DNA from 3 places in the Vogesella sp. genome. Region 1 is predicted to be linked to each of the others. Evidence: predicted binding sites of a transcription regulator. Region 1 holds the regulator's gene; each other region holds the start of a gene.
The links. Region 1 encodes sigma-54, which starts transcription at its own class of promoters, with help from an activator protein. Its sites were predicted from a motif close to CTGGCACGCTTCATGCTT; they were not measured.
Positions count from the first base shown of each region.

Region 2: the regulator sigma-54 is predicted to act here: its motif matches at 2,613-2,630, upstream of adh (aldehyde dehydrogenase).
Region 3: the regulator sigma-54 is predicted to act here: its motif matches at 2,036-2,053, upstream of nirB (nitrite reductase large subunit NirB).

Region 1 covers NZ_JBKBHK010000005.1:248,921-253,312, forward strand. Annotated here, with positions in the region: gene kdsC (3-deoxy-manno-octulosonate-8-phosphatase KdsC) at 1-178, shown strand, start outside; gene lptC (LPS export ABC transporter periplasmic protein LptC) at 175-738, shown strand; gene lptA (lipopolysaccharide transport periplasmic protein LptA) at 728-1,234, shown strand; gene lptB (LPS export ABC transporter ATP-binding protein) at 1,231-1,959, shown strand; gene ACK4FZ_RS08680 (RNA polymerase factor sigma-54) at 1,965-3,365, shown strand; gene hpf (ribosome hibernation-promoting factor, HPF/YfiA family) at 3,426-3,746, shown strand; gene ptsN (PTS IIA-like nitrogen regulatory protein PtsN) at 3,949-4,392, shown strand, end outside.
Region 2 covers NZ_JBKBHK010000013.1:56,569-60,960, reverse strand. Annotated here, with positions in the region: partial or broken gene ACK4FZ_RS14230 (FIST signal transduction protein) at 1-722, opposite strand, end outside; gene adh (aldehyde dehydrogenase) at 1,047-2,561, opposite strand; gene ACK4FZ_RS14220 (sigma-54-dependent Fis family transcriptional regulator) at 2,836-4,392, shown strand, end outside.
Region 3 covers NZ_JBKBHK010000012.1:15,993-20,384, reverse strand. Annotated here, with positions in the region: gene nirB (nitrite reductase large subunit NirB) at 1-1,880, opposite strand, end outside; gene ACK4FZ_RS13625 (ABC transporter ATP-binding protein) at 2,689-3,480, opposite strand; gene ntrB (nitrate ABC transporter permease) at 3,482-4,360, opposite strand; gene ACK4FZ_RS13615 (CmpA/NrtA family ABC transporter substrate-binding protein) at 4,372-4,392, opposite strand, start outside.

The DNA of each region.
Region 1 (4,392 bases):
GGTAATGAGCCGCGTTGGTCTGGCGGTAGCCGTGCCGGACGCCCCAAGCTTCGTACGCCAGCATGCCCATTTCGTCACCGGCAACCGCGGCGGTCGCGGTGCAGTGCGCGAGCTGTGCGAACTGATCATGCAGGCACAAGATAATTATGATCGCGTGATGGCGAGCTATCTGGCATGAACCGTGTTGCCCGACTCTTTCCCATCGGCCTGATGCTGGGCATGGGGCTGCTGGCGTTCTGGCTAAACGTACTGACCGAGTGGCGTGCACCGGCACAACGACAGCTGAACCCTAACGAACCCGAATACACCATCGAACGGCTGACCGCCACCCGCTTTGATGAACAAGGCCGCCTGCAACAACAACTGGCTACCGGCAAGATGTGGAAGCTGCCGGAGCAAGAACAGGTATACCTGCAACAGATGGACGTGAAGCAGTTTCGTGATGGCCAGCTGGACTACCAGCTGCGCGCCGAGCGTGGCGTGTACAACCGCCGTAATGGCGAAGGCCAGTTCGACGGCAACGTCAATCTGGTACGCCAGGCGCGGGCCGACCAGCGCGCCGTCTACCTGCAAACCGCCACCCTGCAGCTGAACACTCAGACCGGCATTATGCGCAACCAGGCGCCGGTCGCTATAGACGATGGCCTGTCACGCATCCGCTCCAACGGTTTTTACTACAATCACCCGGCTGGACAACTCAAACTGCTGTCCAGCGTAAGGATTACCTATGCACCATAGATTGCTGCTCGCGCTGCTGCTGAGTGCAACCGCCCCCGCTGCGCTAGCCGAAAAGGCAGACAGCAGCAAGCCGATCGAAGTCAATGCCGACAGTGCTGCGCTGGACCAGAAACAGGGCGTCAATGTCTTTGAAGGCAATGTGGTGATTACCCAGGGTACGCTGAGCTTGCGTGCCGACAAAACTGTCACCACCCGTGATGCCAGTGGCCGCCAGAAACTGGTTGCCACCGGCAACCCGGTGCACTTCCGCCAGAAGCTGGACGGCCAGACCGAGTACGTTGATGGCCGTGCCGCACGTGTCGATTACGACTCTGCCAGCAACACTGTCATCCTCACCGGGAAAGCGGTAGTCACCCGCGGCAAAGACATGGTGGCTGGCGAGCTGATCAGCTACAACACCGTGACCGAGGTGTACCAGGTCAAAGGCCAGGGCGCGACCAGCACGGCGCCCAAGGGCAGGGTCACCATTATTCTGCAGCCGCAGGAGAAGCCATGACTCATAGCCGGCTAAGCATCCAGCACCTGAAGAAGACGTTCAAGAAACGTACCGTGGTGCGTGACGTATCGATGGACATCGCCAGCGGCGAGGTTATTGGCCTGCTGGGCCCCAACGGCGCCGGCAAAACCACCAGTTTTTACATGGTGGTTGGCCTCATCGCTGCCGAAGCCGGCGAGATCCTGCTGGATGGCAACACCATTACCCATTTGCCCATCCACAAACGCGCCCGCTTGGGCCTGGGCTACCTGCCGCAGGAAGCGTCGATCTTTCGCAAGATGACGGTAGAAGAAAACATCCAGGCGGTACTGGAAGTCGCCGGCCTGTCCGGCGAAGCACTGGACAAAGAACTGCAGCTGCTGCTGGACGACCTCAATATCGGCCACTTGCGCGAAACTAACGCCATGGCGCTGTCCGGTGGCGAACGTCGCCGCGTGGAAATCGCCCGCGTATTGGCCACCAAGCCGCGCTTCATCCTGCTGGACGAACCATTTGCCGGCGTGGACCCGATAGCCGTAATCGACATCCAGAAAATCATTTCCTTCCTGAAAGAGCGCGGCATCGGCGTGCTGATTACCGACCACAACGTGCGCGAAACACTGCGCATCTGCGACCGTGCCTACATCATCTCCGAAGGCCGCGTACTGGCCTCCGGCTTGCCGGACGAACTGGTCAACAACGAACAGGTTCGCCAGGTTTACCTGGGCGAGCATTTCCACCTGTAAGCGAAATGAAGCAAACCCTCCAGCTCAAAGTCAGCCAGCAACTCACGCTCACCCCGCAACTGCAGCAATCGATCAAGCTGCTGCAGATGTCCACGCTGGAGCTAGCCAGCGAACTGGAACGCTATCTGCTGGACAACCCGCTACTGGAACGCAGCGACGGCAGCGACAGCCCCAATGGCGACGCAGAAGCACCGGTAGCGGAAAGCAGCAATGACACTGCAGAAGACCGTAGCCAGGACAGCATGGAGCTGTCCGACTGGGGCAGCGGCAGTGGCGGTGGCAGCCATGACGGTGACGACGAGTTCGACCCGATACTGAACGCGCCGTGCCGCCCCACCCTGCGCGAACACCTCACCGCGCAAATGGGCGAAACCCAGCTGGGCCGGCGCGACAGCGCGCTGATGGCGCTGCTGATCGACGAGCTGGATGAAGACGGCTACCTGGTTACAACGCTGGAAGACATCGCTGCGGAACTGCCGTTGGAGCTGGATGTCGAGGTAGAAGAGCTGGAAACGCTGCGCAAGCTGATGATGCAGTTCGAGCCCGCCGGCATCGGCAGCCGCCATCTGGGCGAGTTCCTGTTGTTGCAGCTGACAGCACTGCCCGCCAGCACGCCGTCGCTGCCGCTGGCGCGTACGCTGGTGGCCGAACATCTGACGCTGCTGGGCAACCGAGATTATGCCCGCCTGAAAAAACTGCTGGGCCTGGGCGAAGCTGAACTGCGTGCTGCCCACGCCCTGATTGCCACTTTGCGCCCGCGGCCAACCAGCGGTTTTGACCAGGGCGAGACACATTATGTGGCGCCAGACATCCATGTGGTACGGCGCGGCGGACGCTGGGTTGCCCAGCTAAACCGGGCATCGGTGCCAAAACTTCAGGTAAATCAGCTGTATGCAAACATGCTGCAGCAAAAGGATAGCAGTCACAACCTTTCAGGGCAGTTGCAGGAGGCCAGATGGCTGGTAAAAAACATCCAGCAACGGTTTGACACTATCCTGAAAGTGTCGGAATCTATAGTCGAAAGGCAGCAAGCGTTCTTTGAACACGGTGAAGTGGCCATGCGCCCGCTGATCCTGCGCGATATCGCAGACGAGCTGGGATTGCATGAATCCACCATTTCCAGGGTGACGACGCAGAAGTACCTGCTGTGCAGCCGCGGGCTGTTCGAGCTGAAATACTTCTTCGGCAACGCACTGGAAACGGACAGTGGCGGAGAGTGCTCTGCCACCGCCATCAAGGCGCTGATCCGCCAGATCATCGATGCCGAAGACAGCAAGAAGCCGCTGTCGGACAGCGCCATCGCCGACAAGCTCACGGCACAGGGCATACAGGTTGCCAGACGCACTGTCGCCAAGTATCGTGAAGCTATGCAGATTCCGCCAGTTAGCCTTCGCAAGGCCCTATAGCAGTGCCAAAAACACCGGTGCGGCCAGCCCGACCGCACCGCTAACAGAAGGAGTCAGGGTATGAACCTCAAAATTACCGGTCTGCACCTCGAAGTTACCCCATCCATCCGTGAATACATCGAGAGCAAACTCGAACGCATCACCCGCCACGTCGACAATGTGATTGGCATTACGGTGACGCTATCGGTAGATAAACTGGTACAAAAAGCGGAGGTCAATGTGCATCTGGCAGGTAAAGACATCCATGTCGAATCGGAAGAAGCTGACATGTATGCCGCCATCGATACACTGATGGACAAACTGGACCGCCAGGTTCTGAAGTTCAAGGAGAAACAAACCGAGCATCGCGTCAGTGCACAGCAGATCAGTGCCGAACTGTAAGGTGATGCAGTAACTTTAACGGGAGCCAGTGGCTCCCGTTTTGCATTGGTGCACGCGGGCAGGAATTCTATTGCCGGCGATGGGTCTGAAGCCATAACACGTGACATCCCCCACAACGACTGTACCGCACACCCTGCTGCCCTATTGCAAACAGCAGACTCGGCGTAGAATGGCGGACGGTTTTTTCTGGCAAATGCAAATCATGAGCTTGATCGGCAAGATTCTTCCCCAGCAGAACGTGCTGGCCGATGTGGATGTATCCAGCAAGAAGCGCCTGTTCGAACAGGTAGGTTTGTTGGTGGAAAACAGTCACGGTATCGCGCGCAGCGAGATCTTTGACAGCCTGTTTGCCCGCGAGAAGCTGGGCTCCACCGGCCTGGGGCAAGGCGTGGCCATCCCGCACGGGCGGGTCAAGGGTCTGAAAGAAGCCACCGGCGTGTTCATCCGCCTGGCCAGCCCTATCCCGTTCGACGCACCGGACGGCAAACCGGTAAACCTGCTGTTCGTGCTGCTGGTACCGGAACAAGCGACCGACTTGCACTTGCAGGTGCTGTCCGAGCTGGCCCAGCTGTTTTCCAGCCGCAGCCTGCGCGACAAGATGGCAGTATGCGATACCGACACCTTGTACGCCCTGCTGACCGGAAAC
Region 2 (4,392 bases), on a different contig from region 1:
ATCACCGAGTGCACCTGGCGCAGCTCGGTGCTGGCCTGGGCAATGATGAAGCTGGTGCCGGTGTCTTCAAAGTTCTGGCTCTTGAAGATGCCGTAGCGGTAGGCGGGTGCCAGCTTGATGAAGGCAAACACCGCGTGGCCGTCGCGTACCTGCTGGCCGTCGTACAGCCGCGTCATGCTGAAATCCAGCGGGCCGCCGGCCGAGCCGCCGACAAACAGGTAGGGCAGCTTGCCGGATTCGTACAGCGCCTCCATCAGGTAGCTCTCGCTATTGGACAGGCCATCCACCAGCGTCAGTACAAAGCCCTCGTCGTGACGCATGGCAAACGGCAGGTTGATGCGGCCAACCTGGTCTTTCAGCTTGGCCAGCCGGCTATCGTGGCTAAGCGAGGGCTGGCCGGCCTTGATGTCTTCGCAGGCCAGCGGCACAGCCGCTACGTGCACATCGCTGACCAGTGCCGCGTCAAACAGCTGGAACACCATGCTCTGCCACTGGCCGTTGGCCGGCAGATAGAGCGGCTGCTGGCTGCCGGCGCTGCACAACTCGCCGGCGGTGGTAGTGAGCACCACTTTGGCCTGCGGAAAGTGGCGCGCCACGCTGCGGCCAACCTGCTCCAGGTTGGCCGCGGGGTTCACATAGCCCAACACCAGCCGGATGCTGCTGCCGGCCTTGGCCGCCAAGGCCTGGTCGTAGCCCTGATTATCGGTGCGCACAATGTGCATCAGCCCGGCAGGGGTGTCGGTAGCATTGAGTTCTGCGGGAGATTGTCGCTTTTTATTGAAAAACAGCATGAGTGCTCCATCAGTTGACGTAGTGCGTGTACCAGAGCGTGGCCCCGGCGCGGCTGTTATGTTTTATAGATTAACCTGATTTAATTCCCATCATCCCTATAAAAAATGCCACCGATGTTGAGCAACATCAGGTGGCAGTGAGTCCGCCGGCCACGAGCGACCATGGCCGGCCGGGGAGGAAGCAGTGTCAGAGCGGTGACCGGTGCCCCGCCCCCGCCCCACAGGCGGCGGGCAGGCCACGGCAACCGGTACGGTTTAGAAGAAGCCCAGTTTGTCCTCGCTGTAGCTCACCAGCAGGTTCTTGGTTTGCTGGTAGTGGTCCAGCATCATCTTGTGGGTTTCACGGCCGATACCAGACTGCTTGTAACCACCGAAGGCGGCGTGCGCCGGGTAGGCGTGGTAGCAGTTGGTCCACACGCGACCGGCTTCGATGTGGCGGCCCATGTGGAAGGCGGTGTTGATGTTGCGCGTCCACACGCCGGCGCCCAGACCGAACAGGGTGTCGTTGGCGATATGCAGCGCCTCGTCCACGTCCTTGAACTTGGTCACCGACAGTACCGGGCCAAAGATCTCTTCCTGGAAGATGCGCATCTTGTTGTGGCCTTCAAATACGGTGGGCTGGATGTAGAAACCCTGCTCCAGCGCGCCGCCCAGCATGGCGCGCTCGCCGCCGGCAAGCACGGTGGCACCTTCCTGTTTGCCCAGGGTGAGGTAGCTCTGGATCTTGTCCATCTGCTCTTGCGAGGCTTGGGCGCCAATCATGGTGGACGGGTCCAGCGGGTTGCCCTGCTTGATCTCGGCCACGCGCTTGAGGGCGCGTTCCATGAAGCGGTCGTAGATGGATTCGTGTACCAGCGAGCGGCTGGGGCAGGTGCACACTTCACCCTGGTTCAGCGCAAACATCACGAAGCCTTCGATGGCCTTGTCGAAGAAGGCGTCGTCCTTGTCGCACACGTCGCCAAAGAAGATATTGGGCGACTTGCCGCCCAGCTCCAGCGTCACCGGAATCAGGTTTTCGCTGGCGTAGTTCATGATCAGGCGGCCCACCGGGGTAGAGCCGGTAAAGGCGATCTTGGCGATACGCTTGCTGGTGGCCAGCGCCTTGCCGGCCTCGGTACCGAAGCCGTTCACCACGTTCAGCACGCCCGGCGGCAGCAGGTCGCCCACCAGCTCCATCAGCACGAGGATCGACAGCGGGGTCTGCTCGGCCGGCTTCAGCACGATGCAGTTACCGGCGGCCAAGGCCGGGGCGATTTTCCACGCCGCCATCAGCAGCGGGAAGTTCCACGGGATGATCTGGCCCACCACGCCCAGCGGCTCGTGGAAGTGGTAAGCCACGGTGGTGGCGTCGATCTCGCCGATGCTGCCTTCCTGCGCGCGGATGCAACCGGCGAAGTAGCGGAAATGGTCGATGGCCAGCGGCAAGTCGGCGTGGGTGGTTTCGCGGATCGGCTTGCCGTTGTCGAAGGTTTCTACCGTGGCCAGCGTGGCCAGGTGCTGTTCCATGCGGTCGGCAATGCGGTGCAGGATCAGCGCGCGCTGGGCCACGCTGGTCTTGCCCCACGCGGTTTTGGCGGCGTGCGCGGCGTCCAGCGCCAGCTCCACGTCGGCGGCGTCGGAGCGCGCCACCTCGCAGATCACCTGGCCGGTCACCGGCGTCACGTTCTCGAAGTAGCGGCCGGCAACCGGTGCCACCCACTGGCCGTTGATGTAGTTGTCGTAACGGGTTTTCAGGTTCAGACCGTACTGTGCCGGGGTAATGATGCTCATCTCTGTATCTCCTGTTGTGTTGGTGTCACCTCGCCGGGTGTAAATGCCACAGTGCATCCCGCGTGCCAGCCCGTTGCCATGCTGCAGCGCAACCAGGCCGTTGCCCTTATCGATGCTGCCTTCTGGTGCATGCATGTTGCATCGCAAAAATCACGGCTTTTTTTGAGCGTACTTTCGCCGCTGCGGCGCGGCACACTTCGGGCCGCTGCGGCGCACCTGGCTGTGTCAGCCTGCTACAGTTGTATCGATACAGTGACACACCGTGGAGAACCCCATGTCCAGCCTGCCCTTGGCCGAAGTACGGCGCCGCTTTTTCGACGGTGGCGATGTACCGGAAAACAGCGTGCCGCAGCCTATCCTGCACTCGTGGCGACGCTGCCTGGGCCTGGGCCTGCCGGCGGGGCGGCTACGGCAACCCGAGCGGCTGGACCCGAACACGTTGCAGCAACGGCAGCAGGCCAGCGCCGACTGGCTGCAGCTGGCCAAGCCGGCCATCGACGCGCTGTTCGACAGCGTGGTGGACGATGGCCACGTGGTGATCGTGGCCGACGCCGACGGCGTCATCCTCAACCAGATGGGCCACCCGGCGTTTCTGGACCGCGCCGAACGGGTAGCGCTGCTGCCCGGCATGGACTGGCGCGAAGACGTACGGGGCACCAACGCCATCGGCACCGCGCTGGTCACCGGCAACGCCGTGCGCGTACGCGGCAGCGAACACTATCTGGAGCGCAACCGCCAGCTGTCGTGTACCGCCAGCACCATCCTCGACCCGCAAGGCCGCCTACTGGGCGCACTGGACGTATCCGGCCTGCCGCGCAAGCTGGGCGAGGCGCAACAGCTGCAGGTGATGACGGCGGTGCGCCATATCGAACAACGGCTGTTCGACGAACACAGCCGCAGCCTGCACGAGCTGCGCTTTGCCCCCGACCCGGCCACACTGGCTACGCCACGCTGCGCGCGGCTGGCGTTTGACGACGACGGCGTGCTGCGTGCGGCCAACCGTGCCGCGTTGGCCGCACTGGGGCTGGACTGGCATTGCCTGGGGCAGACCCGTTTTGCCGGGCTGTCCGGCCTCAGCCTGGAACACTGGCTCAGCCGCCACGGCAGCGGCATCGCCTCGCTGCGCCACGGCGGGCGGCTGTACTCGGCCAGCCTGCTGCCGCCGCGGCTGCCATCCTTGAGCGAGCGCCCCTCCCTGCTGCACAGCGAGCCGGCAGCACGCGCCGCCCGGCGCCCGGCCAGTGCGCCACACGCCGAAAATAGCCATGACAAGGTTGGCCGCAAGCAGGACCTGGCGCTGCCCGCCGGCATGCTGGACACCGCCCGCCGCCTGCTGGAAGCCGACATCCCGGTGCTGGTACTGGGGGAAACCGGCGCCGGCAAGGAACGCTTCGTGCAGGCGCTGCACGCAGCCAGCAGCCGCGCCGCCGCGCCACTGGTGGCGGTGAACTGCGCCGCCATCCCGGAGGGGCTGATCGAATCGGAACTGTTCGGCTACGAAGAAGGCGCCTTTACCGGCGCCCGGCGTCAGGGCGCCCGTGGCCGTCTGCGCGAGGCCGACGGCGGCGTGCTGTTTCTGGATGAGATCGGCGACATGCCGATGAGCCTGCAGGCGCGGCTACTGCGCGTGCTGCAAGAGCGGCTGGTGGTGCCGCTGGGCGGTGGTGGCGGGCAGAAAGTAGATATCCGCATCGTGGCCGCCACCCACCGCGACTTGGGCGACGAAGTGGCCGCCGGCCGCTTCCGCGCCGACCTCTATTACCGCCTGTGCCACTACCCACTCACGCTGCCGCCACTGCGCGAACGCGGCGACGTGGCGCAGATTGCGGCC
Region 3 (4,392 bases), on a different contig from region 1:
GGCATGTCCAGCTCGCGCCACACCGCCGGCAGGTCTTCCTTCTTGACGCCCAGCAGGTCGATGCGCTGGCCGCCGGTCACCTTCACCAACGGAATGGCGTACTTGTCGGCCACGTCGGCAATACGCCGCAATTCGGCCGGGTTGGTGACGCCGCCCCACATGCGCGGCACCACCGAGTAGGTGCCATCCTTCTGGATGTTGGCGTGCACGCGCTCGTTGATGAAGCGCGCCTGCGGGTCGTCGCGCGCCTCGCCGGGCCAGCTGGAAATCAGGTAGTAGTTCACCGCCGGGCGGCACGTGGCACAGCCGTCCGGACTGCGCCAGCCCAGTACGCGGAAGGTGTCGGCCAGGCTGGTCAGGTGCTGGTCGCGGATGGCCTGGCGCAGCTGGCCGTGGGTGATGTCGCTGCAGCCGCAGACCGGCTTTTCCGACTTGGGCTTCACGTCGGCGGCACCGCCGACGCAGCTGATCAGGATCTGCTCCACCAGCCCGCTGCACGAGCCGCAGGAGCTGGCCGCCTTGGTGTGCTTCTTCACGTCGTCCACGGTAAACAGGCCTTTTTCCTGGATGGCCTTGACGATGGTGCCTTTGCACACGCCGTTGCAGCCGCATACTTCGGCGTCGTCCGGCAGGCCGGCGGCACGGTTCTGGCCCTGGTGGCCGGTGTCGCCCACCGCGCCCTCGCCCAGCATCAGTTGTTCGCGGATGGCGTGTACCGGCTGCTGCTCGCGGATCAGGCGGAAGTACCAGGCGCCGTCGGCGGTATCACCAAACAGGCAGGCGCCGACCAGCTTGTCGTCCTTCACCACCAGCCGCTTGTAGATGCCGCCCACCGGGTCGGACAGCGTGATGTCCTCGCAGCCGTCGCCGCCCATGAAATCGCCGGCCGAAAACACGTCCATGCCGGTGACCTTCAGCTTGGTACTGGTGGCCGCCGGTACGTAGCGGGCAATGCCGAAACGCGCCAGATGGTTGGCCGCCACCTTGGCCATGTCGAACAACGGCGCCACCAGGCCGTAGCTGACACCACGGTGGCTGACGCACTCGCCCACGGCGTAGATGCGCGGGTCGAAGGTTTGCAGGTGGTCGTTCACCACCACGCCGCGGTCGCAGTACAGGCCGCTGGCTTCGGCCAGTGCGTAGTTGGGGCGGATGCCTACCGCCATCACCACCAGCTCGGCCGGCACGCTGCTGCCGTCGCGGAACTGCACCTCGGCCACGCGGCCGTCGGCGCCGGCCACCAGTGCGGCGGTCTGCGTTTGCAGCAAAAAGCGCAGGCCTTTGGCTTCCAGGCTTTGTTGCAGCAAGTTGGCCGCCGTGCGGTCCAGCTGGCGATCGAGCAGCCATTCGCCCAGGTGCACTACCGTTACCTGCATGCCGCGCGCCAGCAGGCCGTTGGCGGCTTCCAGCCCCAGCAGGCCGCCGCCGATCACCACCGCGTGGCGATGGTTGGCCGCAGCGGCGATCATGGTTTCCACGTCGGCAATATCGCGGAAGGTCACCACGCCGGGCAGGTCTTTGCCCGGCAGCGGCAGGATGAACGGGCTGGAGCCGGTGGCCAGCAGCAGCCGGTCGTACGGCACGCTGTGGCCGTCGGCAGCGTGCACCACACGACGGGCGCGGTCGATGGCCGTCACCGGCTGGCCCAGATGCAGCGTGATGCCGTGCCCGGCGTACCAGTCCAGATCGTTCAGCACGATGTCGGGCAGCGTCTGTTCGCCGGTCAGCACCGGTGACAGCATGATGCGGTTGTAGTTGGGGTGCGGCTCGGCGCCGAACACGGTGATGTCGTAGGCGTCGGGCGCCAGCCGCAGCAGCTCTTCCAGCGTGCGCACGCCGGCCATGCCGTTGCCCACCATGACCAGTTTGGGTTTGTCCATTGTTGCGTCCTTTCCAGCCGGCTGCGCCACCGCGGCTTTGCTGCGGCACAGGCCAAAAAAAAAGCCCGCTACCGTGGGCACCCCCACGGCAGCGGACTTCCTTGTCCCGCTCCTGCGCCGCCATTGGCGCAAGAGACCTTTGCGTATTATTGCTACAGCAACTGCCGTGCCAGCCTGACAGGTCCGTTTCCGCCGCTTTTGCGGCCAACCTGGCCTGTGGCTGGTGCACGGCCGCACCAGTTTGCGGCATGCGGCCCTGCTTGCCCCGAGGCGGCGCAGCCAGACACGCCAATGAAAAAACCGGGCACAGGGCCTAATACCAGTCAGTTAAGCGAATGTGCTTGGTTTTCGCGTAGCAGTACGTGAGTGAAGCGCCCCATCCCGTTGGCGCGAGCCGGTCAAAATGGTGTGCCCCAGGGTTGTGCTGAGCGAATCGAAGATTCGCACGCGCAAGACGCCGATTTGTTTGAGCCCCGAGCCGTTAGAGATCTGCGTGCAAATCTTTGATTTGCTCAGCGATGCGAGTTCGGCGGCGCCTGGGGCGTGCCATCTTGAACGGGGTTTCGAGCAGCCCCGGGTTGCGGGGTCTGCGTGCGAATCTTTGATTCGCTCAGCGATAGAAAAGGGGGCGGCAATCCGCCCCCTTTCCCGTTTGCCGGGCGGAACCGGCATGTAAGCATGCGTCCGCATCGCGGACACACACTAGCGTACTTTAATCCCTAACCAAAAAACGCCAGTCAGCGCTAACTGACTGGCATTAGACACGGGGCCCGGTATCAACGCGCTTGGCGGGGCAAACTATTACCGGCTAGGCCGCTTCCCGCTTGTGCTTCTGATACAAGAAGTCCAGCACCGCGCTGCGGCAGGCGTGGTAGGCCGGGTCGCTGGCCAGTGCCAGCCGGTTGCGTGGCCGTGGCAGGTCGACGTGCAGGATGTCGCCCACGGTGGCGGCCGGGCCGTTGGTCATCATCACGATACGGTCGGACAGCAGCACCGCCTCGTCCACGTCGTGCGTCACCATCACCACCGTGCTGCCGGTCTTGTCGACGATCTTCACCATCTCGTCCTGCAGGTTGGCGCGGGTCAGTGCGTCCAGCGCGCCGAACGGCTCGTCCATCAGCAGCACCTTGGGCTCCATCGCCAGCGCCCGGGCAATGCCCACCCGCTGCTTCATGCCGCCGGAGATCTCGTGCGGGTGCTTGTCGCGGGCGTGCTGCAGGCCCACCAGCGCCAGCGCGGCGTCGGTGCGTGCGGCCAACTGTGCCTTGCTTTCCTTGCTGCCGAACACGCGTTCCACCGCCAGCAGGATGTTGCCGTAGCAAGTGAGCCACGGCAGCAGGCTGTGGTTCTGGAACACTACTGCGCGCTCGGGGCCGGGGCCGTCGATTTCGCGGCCGTTGCACAGCGCAATGCCGTCGCTCGGGTCCAGCAGGCCGGCGATGATGTTGAGCACCGTGGACTTGCCACAACCCGAGTGACCGATCAGCGACACGAACTCGCCCTGGCGGATGGTGAGGTTGACGTCCTGCAGCGCGACGAAGCGGCCTTTTTTGGTATCAAAGTGCTTGTGGATGTTTTCCAGCTCGACAAAGCGGTCCATGTCAGTTCTCCTGCCCGAAGCTGGCCTTGCGCGCCAGCCATACCAGGGCTTGTTCCAGCAACAAGCCCACCAGCCCCACCACGAAGATGGCGATCAGGATGTGCTCCACGTTCAGGTTGTTCCATTCGTCCCACACCCAGAAGCCCAGCCCTACGCCGCCGGTGAGCATTTCGGCGGCCACGATCACCAGCCAGGCCGTGCCCACCGCCAGCCGCACGCCGGTCAGCATATGCGGCAGCGTGGCCGGCAGCAGGATAACGGTAAATACCTTCCATTCCGACAGCCGCAGCACGCGCGCCACGTTCAGGTAGTCCTGCGGTACGGCGCGTACGCCGGCGGCGGTGTTGAGGATCATCGGCCAGATGCTGGAGATGAAGATCACCCAGATCGACGCCGGGCTGGCGGCCTTGAACACCAGCAGGCCGATCGGCAGCCAAGCCAGTGGGCTGACCGGGCGCAGCAGGCTGATCACCGGCGCCGTCATGCGCGCCAGAAAATCGAAGCGGCCGATCATGAAGCCCAGCGGAATGCCCACCAGCGCCGCCATGCCGAAACCGGCGCCGACACGGCCCAGCGACATCAGGATGTTCCAGCCTATGCCCTGGTCGTTGGGGCCGTTCTGGTAGAACGGGTCGGCAAACAGTTCGCGTGCCGAGGCCCAGGTGCTGACCGGGCCGGGCAAGCTGCCCTTGCTCAGCTGCGACACCAGCGTCCACAGCAACAGAAAGGCCAGCAGGCCCAGCAAGGGCGGCACCACGGCGCGCAGCAGCGGCACCAGCGGTGCCACCAGCGGGGTGGCGGCCAGGCGGGCTACCGGCGACGCCGGCTTGCGGCGGCGCGGCAATGCCAGGTTGGCCGCAACGGGTTTGGCAACAGTCATGTCACACCTCCTCAGGCCTTGATCTTGAAGCT